DNA from 2 places in the Phosphitispora fastidiosa genome. Region 2 is predicted to be linked to the other one. Evidence: a T-box and tRNA genes for the amino acid it is inferred to sense, from the RefSeq annotation. Region 2 holds a T-box; the other holds one or more tRNA genes.

Region 1 (11,006 bases), on a different contig from region 2:
TTCTAGCTACCCTTTGGAATTTGCCTTCCACCATTCGGCGATTTCTGCGCGGGTGGCAAACCAGACATCTGTGTATCTGTTCGCATACTCTAAAAACCGCTGCAACCCGCCAATCCGACCCGGGCGTCCAATAATCCTGGGATGCAGCCCAACAGACATCATTTTGGGATGGGTTGCAGATTCAGCGTATAAAACATCAAAAGTATCTTTCAAATAGGTATAAAAGTGGTCAGCAGTTAAAAAGCCAGGTGATTGCCAATAGCAGAAGTCGTTTACATCCGGAGTATATGGAAGCACCAGATGCTTCTTTCCCGATACTTCAACAAAATAAGGTACATCATCATTGTAGGCATCAGAATCATATAAGAATCCGCCTTCTTCTACAACCAATTGTCTCGTGTTTACACTGGGTCCATAACGACAGTACCAGCCTTTCGGACGCTGCCCTGTTGTTCGGATAAATGATTCGATGGCAAGCCTGATATGCTCGCGTTCTTCATCTTTTGACAGGCGAAAAACTTCCTCCCACCTGTATCCATGGCTGCACACCTCGTGGCCCCCATCAACAACTGCTTTTGCAACCTCAGGAGCCTTTTCAAAGGCCACAGCACACGCAAAAAATGTTGATTTAACCTGAGCCTGCTCAAGGGTACGTAATGTGCGCCAGATACCTGCACGTGATCCATATTCGTACATAGACTCCATGGCCAAGTTACGGATTTCTGGGGGAAGCGGGTAAGTACCCCATTCAGTCAATGGTTCCTGATCCGGATCACCTGCAGCAAACGACCTTTCAGACCCTTCTTCATAATTCACAACTATATTAATAGCTAAGCGAGCTCCATTGGGCCAACCTACAGTTGGAAATCTGTTACTATATCCGACTAAGTCACGCATTGATTATATCACCTCTGAATTGGATTTTAGCAAACTTCATCATCAATCTTGGGCCGATATACATCACCTCCATAGATTTCTAAAAACCGAAAACTTCCCCCTTTCTTTTTGCCATTTAATATTGGGCGATCGTTTTAGCTAAATAAAGCCCTAATTAATGCATTTATTAAATAAATTATTAGCAAGAAACATGCCAAGCCGTTTTACCATCGGTAATGCTTGATTTATCCCATATTTGTCTCAGTATAGCATCTAATAATTAGATGCATTATTGCATCTTGATGCATTTTAGCATATAATTACACCAAATACTATCAGAGGAAAAATCAAATAAGAAGGGTGGATAATGAATGAGTGTTTTATCTCAGTTAAGTCACCTCGATCCTGAAGACATAAAGGACTTGATGTTGATTATTGGTTTGGCCTTTGATCAAGTTACTATTTCAGATAATAAAGGATTTATTAAAAAAGTTTACAATCCACCTGAAATAACCTTTGGTATCCGTGACATGGTTGGGATGAATGTTAAAGACTTAGAAAAAAACGGTGTTCTATCAAAATCTATAACGCTGACTGCCATTAACAGCAAAAAACAAGAAACCTTTGTTCAGAACATAAATAATGGCAAAAGGATAATGGCTACAGCTATACCCATCTTTGACAATAACAATAATTTAAAAAAGGTAATCACTTTTTCCAAGGATATTACCCATTGCAGTGACCTTGAGAAACGATTAAGAGAATCAGAAGAAATGATTTCTTGGTATCAAAAAGAGATAGTAAGAATTCGGAACGTAGAGCTTGACGACTTTATTTGGCGCAGTGATACCATAAAAAAGGTAATAGAAATGGCCCATCAGGTTGCGTACACTGAAGCTACTATAACTATTTATGGTGAATCTGGGGTAGGAAAAAGTTTACTGGCAAAATTCATACATAATAACAGTAATCGCAGGAATAATCCATTTGTTTCGGTAAACTGCGGGGCTATTCCGGAAAATCTAATTGAGTCAGAACTTTTCGGTTATACCAAGGGCGCCTTTACCGGCGCCGTTAGAGAAGGTAAATCCGGGTATTTCGAACACGCCAATACAGGTACGGTTTTTCTGGATGAAATAGGAGATATGCCTTTACAATTACAAGTAAAACTTTTACATGTTATACAGGATAGAGAGGTCTACCGAATCGGGGGCCTTAACCCAAGAAAATTAGATATAAGGTTAATCACTGCTTCTAACAAAAACCTCCGTGAGGAAGTTTCCAAAGGCTCCTTCAGAGAAGATCTCTTTTACCGGCTTAATGTTATTCCGATAACAATCCCTCCATTACGAGAACGCAAGGAAGATATCCCGGTTATGGTGGAATATTTTCTCGATAAATTCAGCATCCGCTATCATAAGAGAAAGAAACTAAGCCCTTCGATTATGGACAGGATTATGAAATGTAATTGGCCAGGAAATGTCAGAGAATTAGAAAATTATATTGAACGATTAGTTATTATATGCAATTCGGATATTATAACTGAAAACGACTTACCAAATTCCTTTTTGGAAGAAATCTGCGGAAACCAAATTTTGCCTGTTCTTCCAAAAGAAGCACGGTCACTAAAAGAGGTCAAAGAAATAACGGAAAAACAGATGATCATTGAGGCATGTAAAAACTCAAAGTCAACCAGGCAGTTGGCCCGGCTATTTGGGGTTAATCAGTCCACCATTGTGAGAAAATTAAAGAAATATAATATAGATTTTAATTCCCCTTAAAATAAGCTAACCACCTGCATCATAGCAGGTGGTTAGCTTATATAAAAAGAGAGGGCGGTAGATTTACCGTCCGCTCTTTTTATAAGTACTCTGACCTATGTCTTACCTGGCAGTTAGCTCAAGGGGCTCACTCATACCATGCCATTCCAAGATTACGGCAATAGTATCAATGCAGCTTGTCATTGCTGCGTCTTCTCCGCTAATGCGGCCTGTTATGTTAAGGTATCCGTTCCTGTCCAGGGAGGTTTCTCCCTCCCCTCCGCCATGCTCTGTATTATATGAATACTTGACAGGCCCTACATTTGACAAGTTTGGACCTTTGTATTTTAGACTTAGATTCCAGGAAACAGTATTGCTGTAACTAAATTTGCCGGATAAACTTTTTATCCCGGTTTCATGTATTTTCTCAACATAGCTGGCTGTCCAGTGGCTGCTCTCACCCTCAAATATTATACCGCTGCCATCATTGCACCCATTTACAAACAACGTGGAAACCAGCAGGAATAAAAGAAAACGGCACACGGAATTGATCCCCCCTATTCTAAATTATCATCAACTAATTCTTCATTAGTTATTGTATTCCTGCATAATTTTCATAATATTCCGAATACGGCATTATAAAGTTAATCGGGACCCCGATAGGGCAATAAATACAAAAAAGCTTCCGGGTAAAAACCCGCGAAGCCCTGATTTTACTGGAGCCGAAGAAGAGAGTTGAACCCTCGACCTACGCATTACGAGGACTTAGTTTAAATCCTTTTGCATAATGTTAGATTTTTCATGAATGTGAGAAAGCCTTGAATCTCGAGGCTTTCAAAGTAATCCCAAATAAATCCTTCTAACATTACGTTGTAATTAAAATCTGGTTGTCCAACAAACAATGCGGTTTTATCCTTTCCTCGATTTGTTTAATTTGATTTTTTATTGCATACCTACTCGTCCTTATCTGTTTTACCCTTCAGATATTTGGACATCTCTTTGTCAAACTGCGAAATATAATCCTTGTCCTGCCGAACTCGGAATTGCTCGTAAATTTCTTCAGCCTTTTTTACTGCATCTTCATGAGAAACTTTTCCTTTTCCTTCGAGGACATTTCTGCGGTTGTTCTGCAAAAAATTATCTGTTTCTCGAAGCCAGTCCGCCATGCTCATTGGGACTTCATCCTCAGCCATTAACTCCGCATAGTCAATGAACATTGTCACGATTCGGTTCATTCGTGAAAGTTCCTTTTCATTGAGGTAGTTTTTCGCAATCGCCACATCTTGTTTTATGATTTTCCCGTCTGGAGCTGCTTTCCAAGTAGTTAACCCCATTGTGGGATGCTCAAGATTAACCCTCTCGGCGATCAATTCTGCTGCAGTTTTGCCTGTTATGGCATAATGGAGCTTATTCTGCACAAAGGCATAAAATTCTCGTGTCAGGTTACAGAATTGAACCTTGCGACTAACTTCACGGCTACCCTCGGTTTGAACTATTAAAAAATCCTTAATAGTTGAATCTGAATCCAATTCTTCATCATCCAGAATGTTTTTGATGTGAATGTTTATGTTGGCGGTCGTCGTTTCAAACAGCTCTGCAATCGCTTTTTGAGTCATCCAAAAGTTTTCGTCTTCAAAACGAACTGAAACGGTAACTTTGCCGCTATCTGTCGTATATAAAATGATTTTATCTTCATGCTTCAACTCGTATCACCTTCTATATATGAAATAAATTACCTCTATTACGAAGTAATTTGATTTGCTAAGATTTTAATCCTCTCGAATTCGATGGGCTAAAATCGTTTGAAGAATTCTGTTATTTATATAAATTAGTTTAAACTCTGGTGAAATCCACGAGGCAAACTCAAAGGCGATATCGGAATGCGCAAAGGTAGCTGCATAACGGCCTTGTTTCGAAGTCATACCGATAGCTCCTGTTTTTTCAATCCACTTTTTAGGTGTCAAAACGAAACTATTGAGTCCAGCTTCATTTTCAATTGCCTCGAATTCGAGGCAATTGAAAATCGGATTATTTAATCTCTCCCATAAACCGAGGAATTGCACTACGTTACGATTTCGCATCCAGTTCTGTATCACATAACCCGGATTTTCGTCTGTTTTATACTTTGCAATATCAGTCAAAGAAATATGGTCATTGTCATCTCCGTCGGAAATAACGGCGATTTCAGTCCCTTTAGCGAAAATAGTATCCTTAAAGTTTTTAACCTTTGGCATCGAATTTGCCCCCATTCAATATGTAACAAGCTATAGAATCTCAAATATAATACAGGAAAATCGTACCATATATCGAACACATGAGCGGGCTGATGCTCATTTATGTGCCTTATGATTCGGCTGCATTGAGAATCTGCTTCTTGAGCAAGCTTAGTGTATGCTTTTACATGGGCGTCAAAGTCATTAATCGGTGGCATCTGAGGGAAGGAACCATTCTACCGCCATCTGTTCTAATCCAATAACCCCTGTTTTCGTTAACAGCCTGTAATTTCATTTTTCCCTCCTAATATACCAATCTTTCGACAGTTAATTATAAAGATACAACTAAACGACAGCATTTTCCTCCTTTTCCCCAGGTAAATTTTGGTGTGCTTAACCATAGTCCCCACTTTTTAAAGATAAACACCAAAATAGTCTCCGCTCAAAATAACCCCAAAAAAACAAAAACCGCAATCGCTTGCGGTTGTAAGGTTTCCAATGGAGCCGAAGAAGGGAGTTGAACCCTCGACCTACGCATTACGAGTGCGTTGCTCTACCACTGAGCTACTTCGGCATCAAAGTCAGATAAATTTGCTGCAACAAATATTATAGCAAACATCGCCCCCAAAGGCAACAGGGACAATTTTCTGTTGGCTTGAAGAGCACGGTTATGTTAATATAAAAGAAACTTACTTTATATGGAGTTTTGGCCATAGATATCAACAGGAGGACTGCAAGTGACTGCTGCTAAAAACAAAAATACCAAACATAAAACTTCCGGGAAACAGACCGGTGATAAAAACTGGTCCCAGTTCAGCATTGTATCCCTGACAATTGTTGCCATAATTACACTTACTCTGATAGTGTTAAGCTGGGCAAATGCCCCAGAAGGACAGCCGGTTTCCGATAACCGCCCGCCGGTTTCCGAAACCGGTGAGCAGCCATCCGATAAGAAGCCATCCGATAATGAGCCATCCGGGAATGAACCTTCCGAGAACCAGCCGCCCGCCAATGAGCCTTTGCCAACCGATATAGAGCTTGACAAGGTTCCCGGGCAGACTGACGGTACAGCCTGGCTGTCCATGTCAGGCAAAGAGAAACTGGATGTCGTCAAAAGGGCTATGTCCAACTGGGAGATAACCGGAGTTCAGGTAAACCGTGATGCAGACTGGTTTGTTGAAGCCCTGGACATGTTCTATGAAGATAAACACGCAGACACATCACAGGTCAAGGTAAGTGATGCCATGTCAGTCCTTGGCTTGAGCGGGGGTGCCTTTGGCAGATAGGAAGTTTATCCGATAATATTCTCTACCTGTTCTTCCCTGAGTACTCTGGCTATAAAAATCTCCGGGTTTTTGGACAGGTCTATTTCTTTTATAGACTGCAGTTTAATTTCATTGGAATCATACATTACCCGTATCACTGGCCTGGTCTGCTGCCCCTTGTTAACATCAACAACTATCCCGGTTTCACCCGTGTTCAGGGAAACAACGCTGCCAACAGGATATATGGCCACATTCTCTATAAATACCCTGAGGACTTCAGGGTCAAACTGACCTGTCGAGTTAATAATGATGTCCACAGCCTGGTGAGGAAAAAAGGCCTGCCTGAAAGGCCGGTCCGCCAGGAGCGCATCAAAAACATCCGCTACTGCCAATATCCGTGCAAACAGGCCAATCTCTTCTCCCCTGAGCCCCCCCGGATATCCGGAACCGTCCAAGCGCTCATGGTGCTGCAGGACAGCAAGGGTAACCTCCTCAGGCAGGTGATCACACTCCCTGATAATTTCAAAGCCGTAAGCCGAATGCTTTTTGACTTCTGCAAACTCCTCAACAGTCAGTGGACTGGGCTTGTATAAAATGTGCTTAGGTACCCTGGCTCTGCCCACATCGTGGAGCAGCGCCGCTGTGCCCAAATTTTTAAGCTGCCCTCTTTTTAGTTTAAGAAACAGCCCCAATATCAGGGAGAGCATGCACACATTAAGGGAATGCCCAAATATATAGGTATCCAGTTCTCTGACCTCTGTAAGGTGCAGCAGGACCGCTCTGTCTTTTAACACCGTGCGCAGCATATTGTCTACCGTGCGTTTTATTGTCCCCTTGTTTAACTGGCTGGACAGAGTTATCTCTCTGAAAATGCTTTTTATGGTCTGCGTAATCTCTAACCTGGTAAACTCATTTTCTGCTGCTGAAAAGAGTTTATGTACCACCACACTGTCTGTTTCAATTATTTCAACAAATCTTATTTGGGAGCTGGACAGCTGTTTTAAATGATATTCATTAATCACAGTTCCGGGAGTAAGCAAAACAGAACCGTCACCGGCACAAACGGCCTTTCCTATTACCATTCCCTTTTCAGCCTTTTCGGCAGGCAGTTTCTTCATATCTCTCACCTGGTGGATAGATTATGTAAATGTTTACTAAATTCTGCTAATTGTCCTCTAAATCCTGCTAGAATTATAATTATTCATTCAAACCCAAAATAGGCTTTCCTACAACCTTCGAGAAAAATATCGTAATCTGGAAGGTGAAAAGGAATAATCTGCCGAATTACTTTATTAAACTTGAGTCAGGAGGAGATTGATTTGGCTAAATACCGAAAAATGCTGCGGTCATTTAAGAATTATCTTGATAACTTAAGTTCTCTTGACTATGCAGAGTTAAAAGACTGTATTAATTCAGATGTTGTCTGGGATGATGGTTACACCAGACGCAACCCGACTGCATATGAACTGTTTGCCACTCATGAACACCTTGATTTTGCCAAAGAGGATATATTCAAATTTTCCGGAATTACCCTGGACCTGGAAGCCTTTGAAGCATCTGCAGCCAAAGTCGAAGAAATCTGGCAGAAGAGGCTGCCGGAGCTATTTCCCGGACATGAATTTATACTATATAAAGACCGCCATCACAGGCAAGTGGCTTTTTGCCGCAAGAGGACCGGAGTTACCGAAAATCCCGTAGAAATAATCCGATACCTGACAGATGAACACCACAATATCAGGTGGAATGCCCTGTTATCGTCAACTCTCTACCCGGACCCGCAGTTGGTGCCCCATATCCTGAAAAGGCTGGATGATGATGATATTTATAATGTGCTCAAAGCCATCATTGCCCTTGGAGCATCAAAAGACGAAAGTGTTATCCCCATTCTGAAAGAACGGTTTCTCCTTCTGGAAACCGGTCCTGACGGCAAGCAGTATGTCAATGACTTTTTTGCCTATGACCTTTTCAGAACAATCCTCAAACTTGGTGACAAGGGATATAGCGAAGTATTCGGACTTTTTAAGAATTTTAAGTCCCTTGATATACATACTCTGGAGCATCTGTGTGAGCTCCTTGGCAAAACCGGTAGAAATGAGGTTCTGGAAATACTTCTTGAGATATATTTTACCGAACCCGAAGGGTGTGAATGTGCCCTTACCGGGCTTCTCAGTATGGAAGAAGATGCGCTTGCGGAAATTGTCCCCAAGCTATCTCATCCAGACCCGGATATGCGCAAAAAGGCCATGCTGTTTATGGCAAATTGTTATTTGAGCGATGCCAGAGGCTATCTCCTAAAGGGACTCAATGACCCCATCCAGCATGTACGGGAAGCAGCTGTTCAAGGCATCGGGCGTTTCTACAGCAGGACAAGGAAGAAAATCCTCACAAAATGCCTGGATGATAAGGCAATAGTCGTCAGGGTCCGCGCCATAGAAGCGCTGGGAACGCTGTTTGACCCAAAACTCCTGCCTACATTTCAGATGCTGTGTCTGGACAAAAACCCCAGGGTAAGGCATGAGGCCATGAGAGCAGTGGCATCGCTGGACTCAACCGAGGCGATGAACTTTCTCAGTGAATTGTATGATCAGGTTCCCAGGCAGGATAAAATACGAATTATCGACTCACTTTATGCCTTTACCGGTAACCCTACTTACCTGAAGCAGCTTGTCTCCAAAGCCCTTAATAGTGATGATAAACGACTGGTTCAGGAAGCAACCGAACTGATGGAAATGATGTAAAAAAAAAGCCCCCACATAATTGTGAGGGCTTTTTTTTTACATCATTCCAGGCATTCCGCCGCCAGGCATTCCACCAGGCATTGGGCCATCTTTTTCAGGTTTATCGGCAACCACAGTCTCGGTTGTCAGAAGCATTGCCGCAATACTTGCAGCATTCTGCAGCGCTGAACGGGTCACCTTGGCCGGGTCAACAATACCTGCTTTGATCATGTCAACATACTCTTCAGTAGCAGCATTGAAGCCAACCCCAGAACTCTGTGCCTTGACTTTCTCCACAATTACTGAACCTTCCAGTCCGGCATTATTAGCAATCTGGCGAACCGGTTCTTCCAACGCCTTTTTCACGATTTTAATGCCAACAGCTATTTCACCGGCAGCCTCAATCCCGTCAAGTGCGGGGATAATATTAAGAAATGCAGTGCCGCCTCCGGGGACAATACCTTCCTCAACAGCAGCCCTGGTAGCATTGAGGGCATCCTCTATGCGCAGTTTCTTTTCTTTCAATTCAGTTTCAGTAGCAGCGCCAACTTCAATAACGGCTACACCGCCTGACAGCTTGGCGAGACGCTCCTGAAGCTTTTCACGGTCAAAATCTGAAGTAGTGTCCTCAATCAGGGTCTTAATCTGGGCAATCCTTTTTTCAAGTTCAGCCTGATCACCTGCGCCGCCAACAATAACAGTTTCTTCCTTCTTCACCTTAACCTGGCGGGCCCGGCCAAGCTGCTGAAGGGTAGCATTTTCCAGCTTGATACCTACATCCTCTGAGATAACCTGACCGCCGGTGAGGACTGCGATATCCTCAAGCATAGCCTTGCGGCGGTCGCCGAAACCTGGAGCCTTAACTGCCACACAGGTAAATGTGCCGCGCAGTTTGTTCACAACCAGAGTAGGCAGGGCCTCACCATCAACATCCTCGGCGATAATCATCAGCGGCCTGCCTGCCTGAACAACCTTTTCCAGTACAGGAAGGACTTCCGCAATGGCGCTAATCTTCTTATCACAGATAAGTATGTATGGCTCATCCAGAACTGCTTCCATTTTATCAGTGTCAGTAATCATGTAAGGCGAGATATAACCGCGGTCAAAGTTCATCCCCTCGACCACATCCAGGGTGGTTATAAAGCCCTTGGACTCTTCAACGGTAATAACCCCGTCCTTGCCTACCTTTTCCATTGCCTCTGCAATCAGGTTGCCAATCTCCTCATCACTGGCTGAAACAGAAGCAACCTGAGCGATAGCATTCTTTTCTTCAATAGGCTTGGCTATTTTTTTGATTTCTTCAACTGCTACTTTAACTGCCTTCTCGATACCGCGCTTGATAATCATCGGGTTAGCGCCGGCAGCCACGTTTTTCAAACCTTCACGAATGATTGCCTGAGCCAGCACGGTTGCTGTAGTAGTACCATCTCCGGCCACATCATTGGTTTTGGTGGCAACTTCTTTAACCAGCTGAGCGCCCATATTCTCAAATGGGTCTTCCAGTTCAATTTCCCTGGCAATAGTAACACCGTCATTAGTGATCATCGGGGAACCGAATTTCTTATCCAAAACAACATTTCGGCCTCTTGGGCCAAGAGTAACCCGGACAGCTTCAGCAAGCTGGTTGACACCGCTTTCCAGAGCGCGGCGCGCTTCTTCTGCAAATAAAATTTCCTTAGCCAAAATTAATCAACCTCCTCGAACTTGGATTCCTTAATTTAACAATCTGCGTTTGAATTGTTATTCAACGATTGCCAGAATGTCTCGTTCATTCATGATCATGCATTCTTCACCATCAATCTTGATTTCATTGCCGGCATACTTGGAATAGATAACCTTGTCACCGACCTTAACCTCCAGGTCTACTTTCTGACCATTTTCCAGAAGCCTGCCGCTTCCTACTGCCAGGACCTCCCCCTGCTGTGGTTTTTCCTTGGCGGTATCGGGAAGTACTATCCCACTTGCGGTTTTCTCCTCAGCAGCCAAAGGTTTTACTAAGATTCTGTCACCCAAAGGTTTTACATTCATGACGACCCCTCCTTTATTGGATTTAAGTATTTTCTTTTTTGTTAGCACTCAACAGAGTCGAGTGCTAATACACTATTTATAATATAAAATGAGAATTGGAAAATCAACTTCCTGTAATCGTCAAAATTACAGTGTTTTAGTCCAAAA
Region 2 (11,006 bases):
GATTATAATTGTATTTATGTTTGCAGCCGGAACCAATTTTGCGCTTTACTATACAGCGGTTAAGAAAAAGTCACTGAAAAATTTCTGGCATAATGAGGAATTTAAGCTGTATACCTCAATTACATTAGGGGCAATTCTGATAATCTGGTTAATTCTGGCTGCGGAACACGGCTTTTTCAAGGCTGCCAGGCTGGCCTCCTTTCAGGTGGTCTCAATCATTACAACAACTGGATATGCTACTGATGACTATGTGTTGTGGCCAAGCATGGCCACAGGTGTTTTATTCCTCCTTATGTTTGTCGGGGGCTCAGCAGGCTCTACCGGCGGTGGGATGAAGGTGAGCCGTTATCTGGTGCTGCTGAAGCATTCCGGGCTGCAGCTAAAGAAGTTCTTTCACCCCAGAGCGGTATTCTCTCTTAAGGTGGGAGGCAAGAGTTATCCCGAGGACATTATCATATCGATCTTCCAGTTTTTTTTCTTTTATATTTTTATGGTAATCACGGGAACTGTTATCATGACGGGTTTTGGTCTTGAAATTAAATCCGCCGTTAGTGCGGTTTTGGCCACCCTTGGCAATATCGGACCCGGTTTTGGAGCAGTGGGTCCTATGGAGAACTATGCATTCTTACCAGATGCTGCCAAGTACTTATTAAGTTTTTTTATGCTGGTGGGAAGACTCGAGATTTTTACAGTATTGGTGCTGTTATTGCCCAGCTTTTGGCGTAAATAGGAATTTAGTTGCCGGACGGAGGTTCCCCTTTTTTTCCATTGCAGTCTGAGACCGGTTCTGGTATATTTTTAGGGAGTAAGACTATAATAAAGGACTGACTGTAGTGGAGTATATATTAATTTTAATTCCTGTCATTGGAGGGATATCGGGATGGTTTACTGCGGCCCTGGCCCTGAAAGTCCTGTTCAGGCCGGCAGATCCGATGAAGCTTCCTTTTACCGATACGCATATCAGGGGATTACTGCCCGGAAAACAGGAACACCTGGCAGCAGGTGTCAGGGAAATCATTCAAACCCAGCTGCAATTGGCTGTTACTGAGGATTCGGGTCCGGCTTATGAGGTCAGAGCAAACCTGAGTAATACTATTGTGGTTTCAATTAAGGAACATATTCAGCATAAGATTCCCTTTTTGGTGCCGCGGGGAGTAAGACAGAAGATAATTGACACTATTGAAGACATTGTCAGGAAAGAAATTGCCGGGTTTTTAGATGAACTGGTCTATAGTGTCCGCCAAGACAGGGGCGCCGGTTCAGACCTCTGCCGGTTTATTGAAGAAAAAATCCGCTGTTATGATTTGGCTGACTTGGAGACCAGAGTCAAAAAGCTGCCGGAGATATTTTATCTGAAAATCGCAGCAGCCTTGATCGGCGTGGCTGCGGGCTTGCTGCAAATACTGGTGGCAGTTGTCGCAGGGACTTGACACTGTGCTTCCGGAGTCATATAATAAAACAAATGCTGTGAAGAGGAAAAGTAAGCTGTGGCACCTGCCAGAGAGATAAGGCCCCGGGCTGAAAGCCTTATCAGGGAACAGGCAGCCGAAAAACCACCTTGGAGCTGTCGGGCAGAACGAAGTAAGCCTGACCGGGGCGTCCCGTTATAGACTATGAAAGAGCCGGTTTTTCGGAAACAGAGTGGAACCGCGGGAGAACTACCTCTCGTCTCTGGTGTTATTACCAGGGATGAGGGGTTTTTTGTTGTAAAGAAAGCAAATGATTTAATTGGCGGCAGCGGTTGCAGCCGCTCATATAAGGAGGTACATTTTCATGTCTATGGTCAGGATTTCTTTAAAAGACGGTTCAGTAAAGGAATTTCCAAAGGGAACACCGGTAGTCGACATTGCTGCCGCTATCAGCCAGGGTCTTGCCAGAAACGCTCTGGCAGCAAAACTTAATGGCAAAAAAGTAGATTTGGGCACCCCTGTCAATGAAGACAGTGCACTTGAGATTATTACCTGGGACAGTGAAGAAGGACAGGATGTATATCGCCATAGTACGGCACATATTATGGCCCAGGCTGTGAAAAATCTCTTTCCCGGAGTTAAATTTGGCATCGGCCCATCTATTTCCGAAGGGTTTTATTATGATTTCGATGTCCCGGAAAACTTTTCTCCTGAAGACCTGCCCCGGATAGAAAAGGAGATGCAGAGGATTATCAAGGAGAACTACCCCTTTGAACGTATGGAGGTATCCAGGGATGAAGCCCTCAGGATGTTTGCGGAAGCAGGGGAAAACTACAAGGTGGAGCTGATCAATGATCTTCCTGAGGACGCCGTCATTAGCTGTTATCGCCAGGGAGACTTTATTGACCTGTGTGCCGGACCTCATGTGCCCTCTACGGGAAGAGTAAAGTCCGTAAAACTGATGAACCTGGCCGGGGCTTACTGGCGGGGCAGCGAGAAAAATAAAATGCTGCAGAGGATATATGGGACTTCATTCCCGAAAAAATCTCTGTTGGAAGAACATATTTTCCGGATAGAAGAGGCCAAAAAGCGTGATCATCGTAAACTGGGGGCGGAACTTGAGTTGTTTTCCATGCAGGATGAAGGCCCCGGTTTTCCGTTTTTTCACCCTAAGGGGATGGTACTGCGGAATGAGCTGGAGAACTTCTGGCGGGATGAACATAAAAAGGCCGGATACCAGGAAATACGTACCCCGGTGATTCTGAACAGGGGCCTTTGGGAGCAGTCAGGACACTGGGATAACTATAAAGAAAACATGTATTTCACCAGTATCGATGAAACCGATTTTGCGGTAAAACCCATGAACTGTCCCGGCGGGATTCTTGTCTACAGGTCTAAACTGCACAGTTACCGGGATCTGCCCATCAGACTTGGTGAATTGGGCCTGGTCCACCGGCACGAGCTCTCGGGGGCGCTGCACGGGTTAATGAGGGTCCGCTGTTTTACCCAGGATGATGCCCATATATTTATGCTGCCCTCCCAGGCAACCAAAGAGATTATTGGGGTAATTGACCTGATTGACAAGTTTTACGGCGTATTTGGCTTTGAATATCACGTGGAATTAAGTACTAAACCGGAAAAGGCCATGGGCTCTGACGAAATATGGGATATGGCTACAGCTGCCCTGAAGCAGGCCCTTGATGAGAAAGGCCTTGATTACAAAATTAATGAAGGTGATGGAGCATTCTATGGGCCGAAGATTGATTTCCACCTCAGGGACTGTTTGGGGAGGACCTGGCAGTGCGGGACCATCCAGCTTGATTTCCTGATGCCCGAAAAATTTGATCTTACTTATGTGGGAGAGGATGGCCAGAAACACCGGCCGGTAATGATTCACCGGGTAGTTTTTGGGAGTATTGAGCGTTTCATCGGCATCCTTATTGAGCACTTTGCGGGAGCATTTCCGACATGGCTGGCTCCGGTTCAGGTTAAGGTGCTTACGGTAACCGACCGGGGGCGTGACTTCGCTGGGGAAATCCTGAAGACTCTTGATGAAAACGGTATCAGAGGCGAAGTTGACGGCCGCAACGAAAAGATCGGATATAAGATTAGGGAGGCCCAGCTGGAAAAAATCCCATATATGCTGGTAATCGGAGACCGTGAAGTTGACAGTGGCGCTGTGGCTGTGCGCAAACGCGGGGAAGGAGATCAGGGAAGTATTGCCCTGGACGAATTTGTGCACACTGTCAGGGAGGAAATTGATTTAAAAAGGTAACCGCTGTTAACCACTGAAATTATTTGACAACCGGTGATAAACAGTGCTATAATAATAAAGAATTTGATATTTTATCCAAAGCAGAAGCCATCCGCTTCTCACCTTATAACGCTCTGGCTGTTGATAAGGTCAACGAATTTCTAAAATCAGGTATTATATATTTGATTTTCTGCGGGTGGTTATCCACCCGCTTAGTTTTTTAGAGGAGATAAAATTTGGAGGTGAACCCAATAAGCAAAGATATGCGAATTAATGAGGAAATCAGGGGTAAGGAAGTCAGGTTAATTAGTTCCGAACAAGAACAGTTAGGCATCGTGCCGGTCAGGGATGCCCTGAGAATGGCTCAGGAACAGGAACTCGACCTAGTTGAGATTGCGCCTAATGCTAAGCCCCCGGTATGCCGCATTATGGATTTTGGCAAGTACAAGTATGAACAGAGCAAGCGTGAAAAAGAAGCGCGCAAGAAACAGAAAATTATCAGTGTCAAAGAAGTAAAGGTAAGGCCAAATATTGAGGACCATGACCTTGAGGTAAAGACCAAGAATGCCCTGAAGTTTTTAACAGAGGGTGACAAGGTCAAGGTGACCCTGATGTTCAGGGGGCGTGAAATGGCTCACGCCGAGTTGGGGAAAAAGCTTTTGAAGAGGGTTGCTGATGCGACCGAAGAAGTGGCTACAGTTGAAAGACAGCCAAAGGTTGAAGGAAGAAATATGATAATGATTTTAGCACCAAAACAGGACTGAGAGGAGGAGCAAAGTTATGCCCAAAATGAAAACTCACAGGGGCGCTGCCAAGAGGTTTAAAGTTACCGGAACCGGGAAAGTCAAAAAGGCTAAAGCATATAAAAGCCATATATTAGAGAAGAAATCTGCCAAGAGGAAGAGAAACCTCCGCAAGTCTGATATTGTTTCTAAAGCTGATGCCAAGAGAATCAAGCTTTTAATGCCTTATTCCTGATAATTGGCTGAATCAAAACATAAATTACAAGTTTATTAAGGAGGTTTAGGATATGCCCAGGGTAAAAAGAGGGGTTACAGCCCGTAAAAGACATAAGAAGATTTTAAAACTTGCCAAGGGTTATTTTGGTTCTAAAAGTAAGCTTTTCAGACCCGCTAATGAGCAGGTATTAAAATCCCTTTCATATGCTTACCGTGACCGTAGAGCTAAGAAAAGGGATTTCCGCAAGCTCTGGATTGCCAGGATTAATGCGGCAGCAAGGATTAACGGAATGTCTTACAGCAAGCTAATTAATGGATTAAGACAGGCTGGAGTGGATATCAACCGCAAGATTCTGGCCGATATGGCCGTAAAGGATGAAAAAGCGTTTGGCAGGCTTGTTGAAGTTGCCAAACAGAAACTGAATGCCTAATCCATATTTCAATTTAAGCGCTGATTAAATGGGGCTGTTTCCAAAAGGGAGCAGTCCTTTAGTTTTAGACTCCTTCTTTTTAAGCGGAAGTCTTACCTTTTTGACAAACCCCATGCTTTTTGATTATAAAATGTATTTTGGACAGGGGTAGATGAATTCCTTGGGCGGGCTACATCTCCGCCGGCATCCGCTCCCGCTTTTTAACTGGAAGTCATAGGTACATATTCCGCCTGCACTGTTTAATATAATGATATAGTCCTAATTATATTATTAATTTTATAGAAGCGGGGTTTTGAAATTGAAGGTAATGACTTATAATGTGCATTCCTGCATAGATGTCGAGAAGAGGAACAGTCTGAAACGAATAAGTGATTTCATCAGGAGGGAGCGTCCGGCAATAGTTGGCCTTAATGAGGTGGAAAGCTTCAGCCCCAGGGTGGGTTTTGTAAATCAGCCCAAACGGCTTGCTGCTTCACGGAACATGCTGTACCGCTATGGACCTGCCATTAAGCTTGGCCCGATTGGTTTTTTCGGGAACGCAATTATGTCCAGATACCCTGTTTATGAATCAAAAAATTTCCGGCTTCCCGCCAAACGTGAGCAGAGATGCTGCCTGCGGACCCGGCTTCGTGTCCCGGACGGGCATATTACAGTGTTTACAACCCACCTGGGACTTAACAGGCAGGAACGTTTTGAGCAGATCGCAGAACTCCGGAGACTTGTAGAGCAAGAAAAAAATCCGGTAATACTGATGGGCGATTTTAACTGTGGGACTGACCAGCTAGCTCCGCTTTACCAATTATTATCAGATGCCGGCAGCTTTTTTGGGTCATTACCTACATTTTCCCTTGCCAATCCTGTTGACAGAATCGATTATATTCTTTTTTCAGCAGAGTTTAATTGCAGGGCTTTAACTGTTGCCGGATGTGATGCCTCAGACCATCTGCCGGTGATTGCCGAACTGCATCTTTAGTTTGCAGTAAAAAAGGGTGCTGACCTGAAGCGCCAAAGATGCTATAATAAGTTAAATTCCTATCTGAAAATAACTAACTGTACTGAGGGTGATGCTGTGAAAAGAAAACTAATCTGTTGTGATGTTTTTAAGGAGGAAATCAACTCCATGGGTTCGCTGCCCGATACAGATATTGAGTTCCTGTCAATGGGACTTCATCTGCATCCCCGGAAGTTATATCAGGAGGTCAGTCAGGCAGTTGCCAGGTCCCAAGGCTATAGCAGGGTGATTCTGGGGTTCGGACTGTGTGGGGGTGCCCTCGGGGGCATCAAGGCTCCCGGATGCGAGATGATAATCCCCAGGGTCCATGACTGTATTCCGGTTTTATTGGGTTCCAAGTCTAGGTATAATACTTTGCAAAAAAACCATCAGGGGACCTTCTATTTTTCTGGCGGCTGGGTGGAGGGTGACCGCATGATGATTCCGGAATACGAACGCAGTTGTGATCAGTTTGGTCCTAAAAGGGCGCTGAAAATCTTTCGCATGATGTTCGAAAACTACAACCGGCTTTTGTATATCCATACCGGTCACCCGCGTGATCAGGCGACTTTGCAGAAAACCAGGGAATTTGCAGAGATTCTGGAGCTGCCGTGCCAGGGTACCGAGGGCGATCTTAATTACCTGCATCAGCTCGTCTGCGGACCTTGGGATGACAGGCTCTTTGTAACTATAGCCCCGGATCAGGTGATTGATGAACTGGAATTCCTGTCTCCGGGGGAACAGGTTATTGTACAGGGGTGCTGAATGCTTTGTTTCAAGAAGTTACTATAAAGGATTGGAGGGGAAAAAATGTCCGCTGCTGACTTGGTAAAGATTCTTCAGGAGGAAAATACGGACCCCAGGGTAAAACTAATTCCATTCGAAATTGCAGACATTAAAGTCGAGGAACGGGTGCGCTTAAAATGTATGATACCACCATGTCCCAGTTACGGGAGAGGCAAGTTCTGTCCGCCAAACCTTCCGGACCTGGATTTCATCCGCAGCGCTTTAAAGGGATATCAGGGCGGGGCACTTGTAGTTCTGACGATACCTTACTCGGAAGGTGTGATGGAAGAAGTAAAAAGGGAGAGACCTCAAAATGAGCTGATGAAATTAATTGGCAAATTTGAGAAGAGCGCCTGTGAAAAAATTAACCACCTGGCTTTTGGTCTTACAGTGGGGGGCTGCAGGCTGTGTGAGGACTGTGTTTCCCGGGATGAACCGTGCCGCAAACCCTTGGAGGCACATCCGGGCATTACCGGTTTTGGGATTGATATTACTACAGTCGCCCGCAAACTTGGAGTCAGGGTGGAATGGCCGGTGACTACTGAACTAAATTTCATGGGGATGTTATTTGTCTAAGATGTCTGTAAAGGCATCTTTTTTTTTCAAATATCTGCAGCCGGCCCGCTTATTAACAGAATAATGATAATGGTTGCAAAACGACAATAGTAGTAGTAAAAATGAGTTGAACAGGCTTGACTGCTTAAAGCTGAGGATAACCGCTTAAGTCTAAATCATTTCCATTTAGAGAAAAAAGGTTACCAACTAATGGTGCAAACGTTTACAATTTAATGTAGATAGCCTGTTAGTATTTGCAATAGTTATCTGAAAAAAATGATTATACTTTTCTAATATCTGCAGACAGCAAACATTCTGATAATTAGTCTTCTGTTTTTTACAGTGGCAGCTTCTAATTAAGTTTAAGAATGTTTGCCTATTTTTTTACCTATAATACAGTATTTGTGCAGAAATGCTACACTGTTTTTAATATAGGTTAACACTTATTGCCTAGGCAGGAACGATATATTTCTTTGAGCTGCGTTTGTTATTAAAAAAAAGAGGAAGGGAGGAGCAGTGTACAAATCAAATTTAATGGAGGGATCTTAATGGTTGTAAAACAATACAAGGATGAAATGACAGGTTTGGAGAGGGCACTGGCTGCCCTGTCTTATCAGAAGCCTGACCGGGTGCCTGTAGCATCACTGGTTTGCGGCGCGGCACGGCGTGTTCTTGGAGTGACTTACGACAAATGGTCTCAGGATGCAGAACTCATCGCAGAATCTTTTATCCAGACACACCAGATCATGAATTATGATTTTGACATTTTTGTGATGCTGGTAGACCTCTCAGTTGAGGCCGGGTCGTTCGGCCAAGAGGTGATTTATCCTATCGAGAGTACCGCTTATGCCAATCCGAATAAACCCATTATTAAAACTGTTGATGACTATAGAAGGTTAGAACGGATTAATCCGAGGGAAACCGGGCGGATGAAGGTTGTCATTGAGGCAACACACCGGTTGGCCAAAGCCAAGGCCAAAGAATGCGGCATCTGTGGATTTGTGTATGCCCCCCTTGGTGTTATCGGTGCCCTGAGAGGACATGAACGGATGTTTGTTGATTGTATAAAACACCCGGATGCCATTATTGAAGCCTGTGAAATAATCACTCCCGTTCTGGAAGAATATGCGGTGGCTCAGATAGAGGCCGGCGCGCAGGCAATAGTCATGGATACATTGTATGCTTCGGCTACCATTATGAGCCCCAAAATGTGGGAGGGCATTGAAGCGCCATATGCCAAGAGAATTGCTGATACTGTCAAGAAGGCCGGAGGAGCCCTGGTCCTGCATAACTGCGGCGGGGGCATATACTTTGATGTCCAGCAGAAGTGGACTGACCCTGTGGCTATTTCCCATGCTTACCCGGCTGCTGACTGCAAGACCTGGGAGGAACATGCGGCCAAATGGGGCAAAAAGATTGTATCCATTGGAGCTCTTGACCCTGCGAGTGTTGGCATGACTTGGAATGAAGAACAGGTTATGGAAGAAACTCGGAAATTTATCGAGTATTATAAGGATTGTGACGGAGGGTTTATCCTCTCAACCGGATGTGAGTTTCCACCCAATGGCACCTTAATAAATGCCATGGCGATTATTAAAGCGGCTAAGGCCTATGGAACATACCGGTAACAACAAAAATAAGTAAGGAGGTAATGGTTAAATGGCTGCACCGGAACGAGAAAGAGAGTTGTTTGATGCTTTAAAACAGGGTGTTATTGATTATGATGAGGACGGTGTGAGGGAAGCGGCCCAGGCTGTTATTGATGAGGGTATTGATGCCTATACGGCAGTTTTTGAGGGCTTGGTTGAAGGAATGAACGAAGTGGGCAGGTTATATGAAGAACAGGAGTACTTTGTCCCCGAAATCCTCATGTGTGCCGATGCTTTATATGCAGGCCTGGATATCCTGAAGCCGCACATAGAACAGAAAGATATGGGTCTCAAGGGTACAGTGGTAATGGGTGTTGTTCAGGGAGATGTGCATGACATTGGCAAGAACATCGTTAAGATGATGTTTGATGTAGCCGGTTTTGATGTTCATGACCTGGGACGGGATGTTCCTCTGGAAAAATTTGTGGAGGAACAGTTGAAGACTGATTCTGAGCTGCTGTGCCTGTCGGCCATGATGACCACCACGATGGTTGGTATGCCAGAGGTAATTAAGAAGGTGAAGGATAAAAACCCGCAGTGTAAGATTATGATTGGCGGCGCTCCTGTTTCCGAGGATCTGGCAGGAAAGTGGGGGGCTGACGGATTTGCCAAGGATGCCAACAATGCTCTGAAAGAAGCCCTGAACATGGTTAAGGCACTGAAAGAAATGCAGTAACAAATAATTAAGAAACGGAGTTTTGAAACAAAACACCGTTTCTCTTTTTAAACAAGGAGAAAGGAGGGCATTATTGCTTGACTGATTTTACCGACAAAATAACGGAGGGATGTTAAATGATTGTAAAACAGTTCAAAGATGAAATGACAGGGCTGGAAAGGGTTATGGCAGCAGTAACTTTTCAGAAGCCTGACCGGGTGCCTGTGGTACCACAGGCAATCGGTATTGCGCGCCGTGTTTTGGGTGTCAGTATGAGCAAATTGTCCCAGGATCCTGATGTCTATGTTGAAGCCCAGTTACAATTGCATAAGCTTTGTGATTATGGTTTTGATTCATTTGCCTTTGTTTATGACCTCTCTGTGGAGGCTGAGGCATTCGGTCAAAAAGTCATTTATCCGCTTGAGAGTACTGCTTATGCTGACCCCAATAATCCCTTGATTAAAACTGTTGATGACTATAGAAGGTTAGAACGGATTAATCCACGGGAAACAGGCCGGATGAAAGATACAATTTACGGGACGGAAAGGTTGGCTAAGGCTAAAGGAAAAGAATACTCCGTGGGTGGATTTGTATATGGACCTCTTGGCGTTCTGGGCCAATTGAGAGGACATGAACGGATGTTTGTGGACCTTATGAAAAACAGGGATGCCGTAATTGAAGCCCTGGAAATAATAACCCCGGTTCTGGAGGATTACGCTGTGGCCCAGATAGAAGCAGGTGCAGGAGGCATAACCATAGATACGCTGTGTGCTTCCAAAACCATGATGAGCGCCAAGCTGTGGGAGAGCATTGAAGCGCCTTATGCCAAGAGGCTTGCTGATACCATCAGAAAGGCAGGGGGCGCAGTTATGCTGCACAACTGTGGCGGCGCTCCATACTTTGAGGAACAGATGAAGTGGCTCGAACCGGTAGGTATTTCGCATGCATACCCGGCTGCCGGGTGCAAGACCTGGGAAGAGCACGCAGCCATATGGGGCAAGAAGGTGATGCACATAGGAGCTATGGATCCTTCCAAGATAGGCATGGTTTGGAGTGAAGAACAGGTAATGGACAATTGCCGGTACTTTATTGACACCTTTGACGGCTGCAACGGAGGGTTTATCCTGGCTCCGGGTTGTGAGTTCCCGCCTAATGGCACCTTACTCAATTTAATTGCTATGTGTAAAGCAGCCAAAGCCTATGGAACTAACAAATAGAACCGGCTTCCAGAGAATGCTATCCGGGGGGGAATTAAATGAAAATCAAAATTATCAGTGGTTTTTTGGGGGCAGGTAAAACCACCTGCATCAAAAATGT

Evidence for each region. A T-box is a leader RNA that pairs with one kind of tRNA and senses whether it is charged. The one in region 2 lies ahead of thrS (threonine--tRNA ligase), so its partner is inferred to be a tRNA-Thr.
Region 1: it encodes a tRNA-Thr, which carries the amino acid that the T-box ahead of thrS (threonine--tRNA ligase) is inferred to sense. The anticodon was not compared.

Annotation. Positions count from the first base shown of each region.
Region 1 covers NZ_JAHHUL010000026.1:32,812-43,817, reverse strand. Annotated here, with positions in the region: gene Ga0451573_RS17715 (allantoinase PuuE) at 7-897, opposite strand; gene Ga0451573_RS17710 (sigma-54 interaction domain-containing protein) at 1,248-2,657, shown strand; gene Ga0451573_RS17705 (hypothetical protein) at 2,760-3,179, opposite strand; gene rhuM (RhuM family protein) at 3,590-4,339, opposite strand; gene Ga0451573_RS17695 (KilA-N domain-containing protein) at 4,406-4,870, opposite strand; tRNA gene Ga0451573_RS17690 (tRNA-Thr) at 5,349-5,423, opposite strand; gene Ga0451573_RS17685 (hypothetical protein) at 5,587-6,135, shown strand; gene Ga0451573_RS17680 (HD-GYP domain-containing protein) at 6,141-7,232, opposite strand; gene Ga0451573_RS17675 (HEAT repeat domain-containing protein) at 7,434-8,852, shown strand; gene groL (chaperonin GroEL) at 8,889-10,514, opposite strand; gene groES (co-chaperone GroES) at 10,572-10,859, opposite strand.
Region 2 covers NZ_JAHHUL010000009.1:104,309-115,314, forward strand. Annotated here, with positions in the region: gene Ga0451573_RS10145 (TrkH family potassium uptake protein) at 1-730, shown strand, start outside; gene Ga0451573_RS10150 (DUF445 domain-containing protein) at 834-1,430, shown strand; T-box leader at 1,459-1,676, shown strand; gene thrS (threonine--tRNA ligase) at 1,780-3,684, shown strand; ribosomal protein L20 leader region at 3,757-3,889, shown strand; gene infC (translation initiation factor IF-3) at 3,927-4,427, shown strand; gene rpmI (50S ribosomal protein L35) at 4,444-4,641, shown strand; gene rplT (50S ribosomal protein L20) at 4,694-5,053, shown strand; gene Ga0451573_RS10175 (endonuclease/exonuclease/phosphatase family protein) at 5,361-6,026, shown strand; gene Ga0451573_RS10180 (DUF1638 domain-containing protein) at 6,123-6,809, shown strand; gene Ga0451573_RS10185 (DUF2284 domain-containing protein) at 6,855-7,406, shown strand; gene Ga0451573_RS10190 (uroporphyrinogen decarboxylase family protein) at 7,934-9,013, shown strand; gene Ga0451573_RS10195 (cobalamin B12-binding domain-containing protein) at 9,045-9,710, shown strand; gene Ga0451573_RS10200 (uroporphyrinogen decarboxylase family protein) at 9,827-10,906, shown strand; gene Ga0451573_RS10205 (CobW family GTP-binding protein) at 10,945-11,006, shown strand, end outside.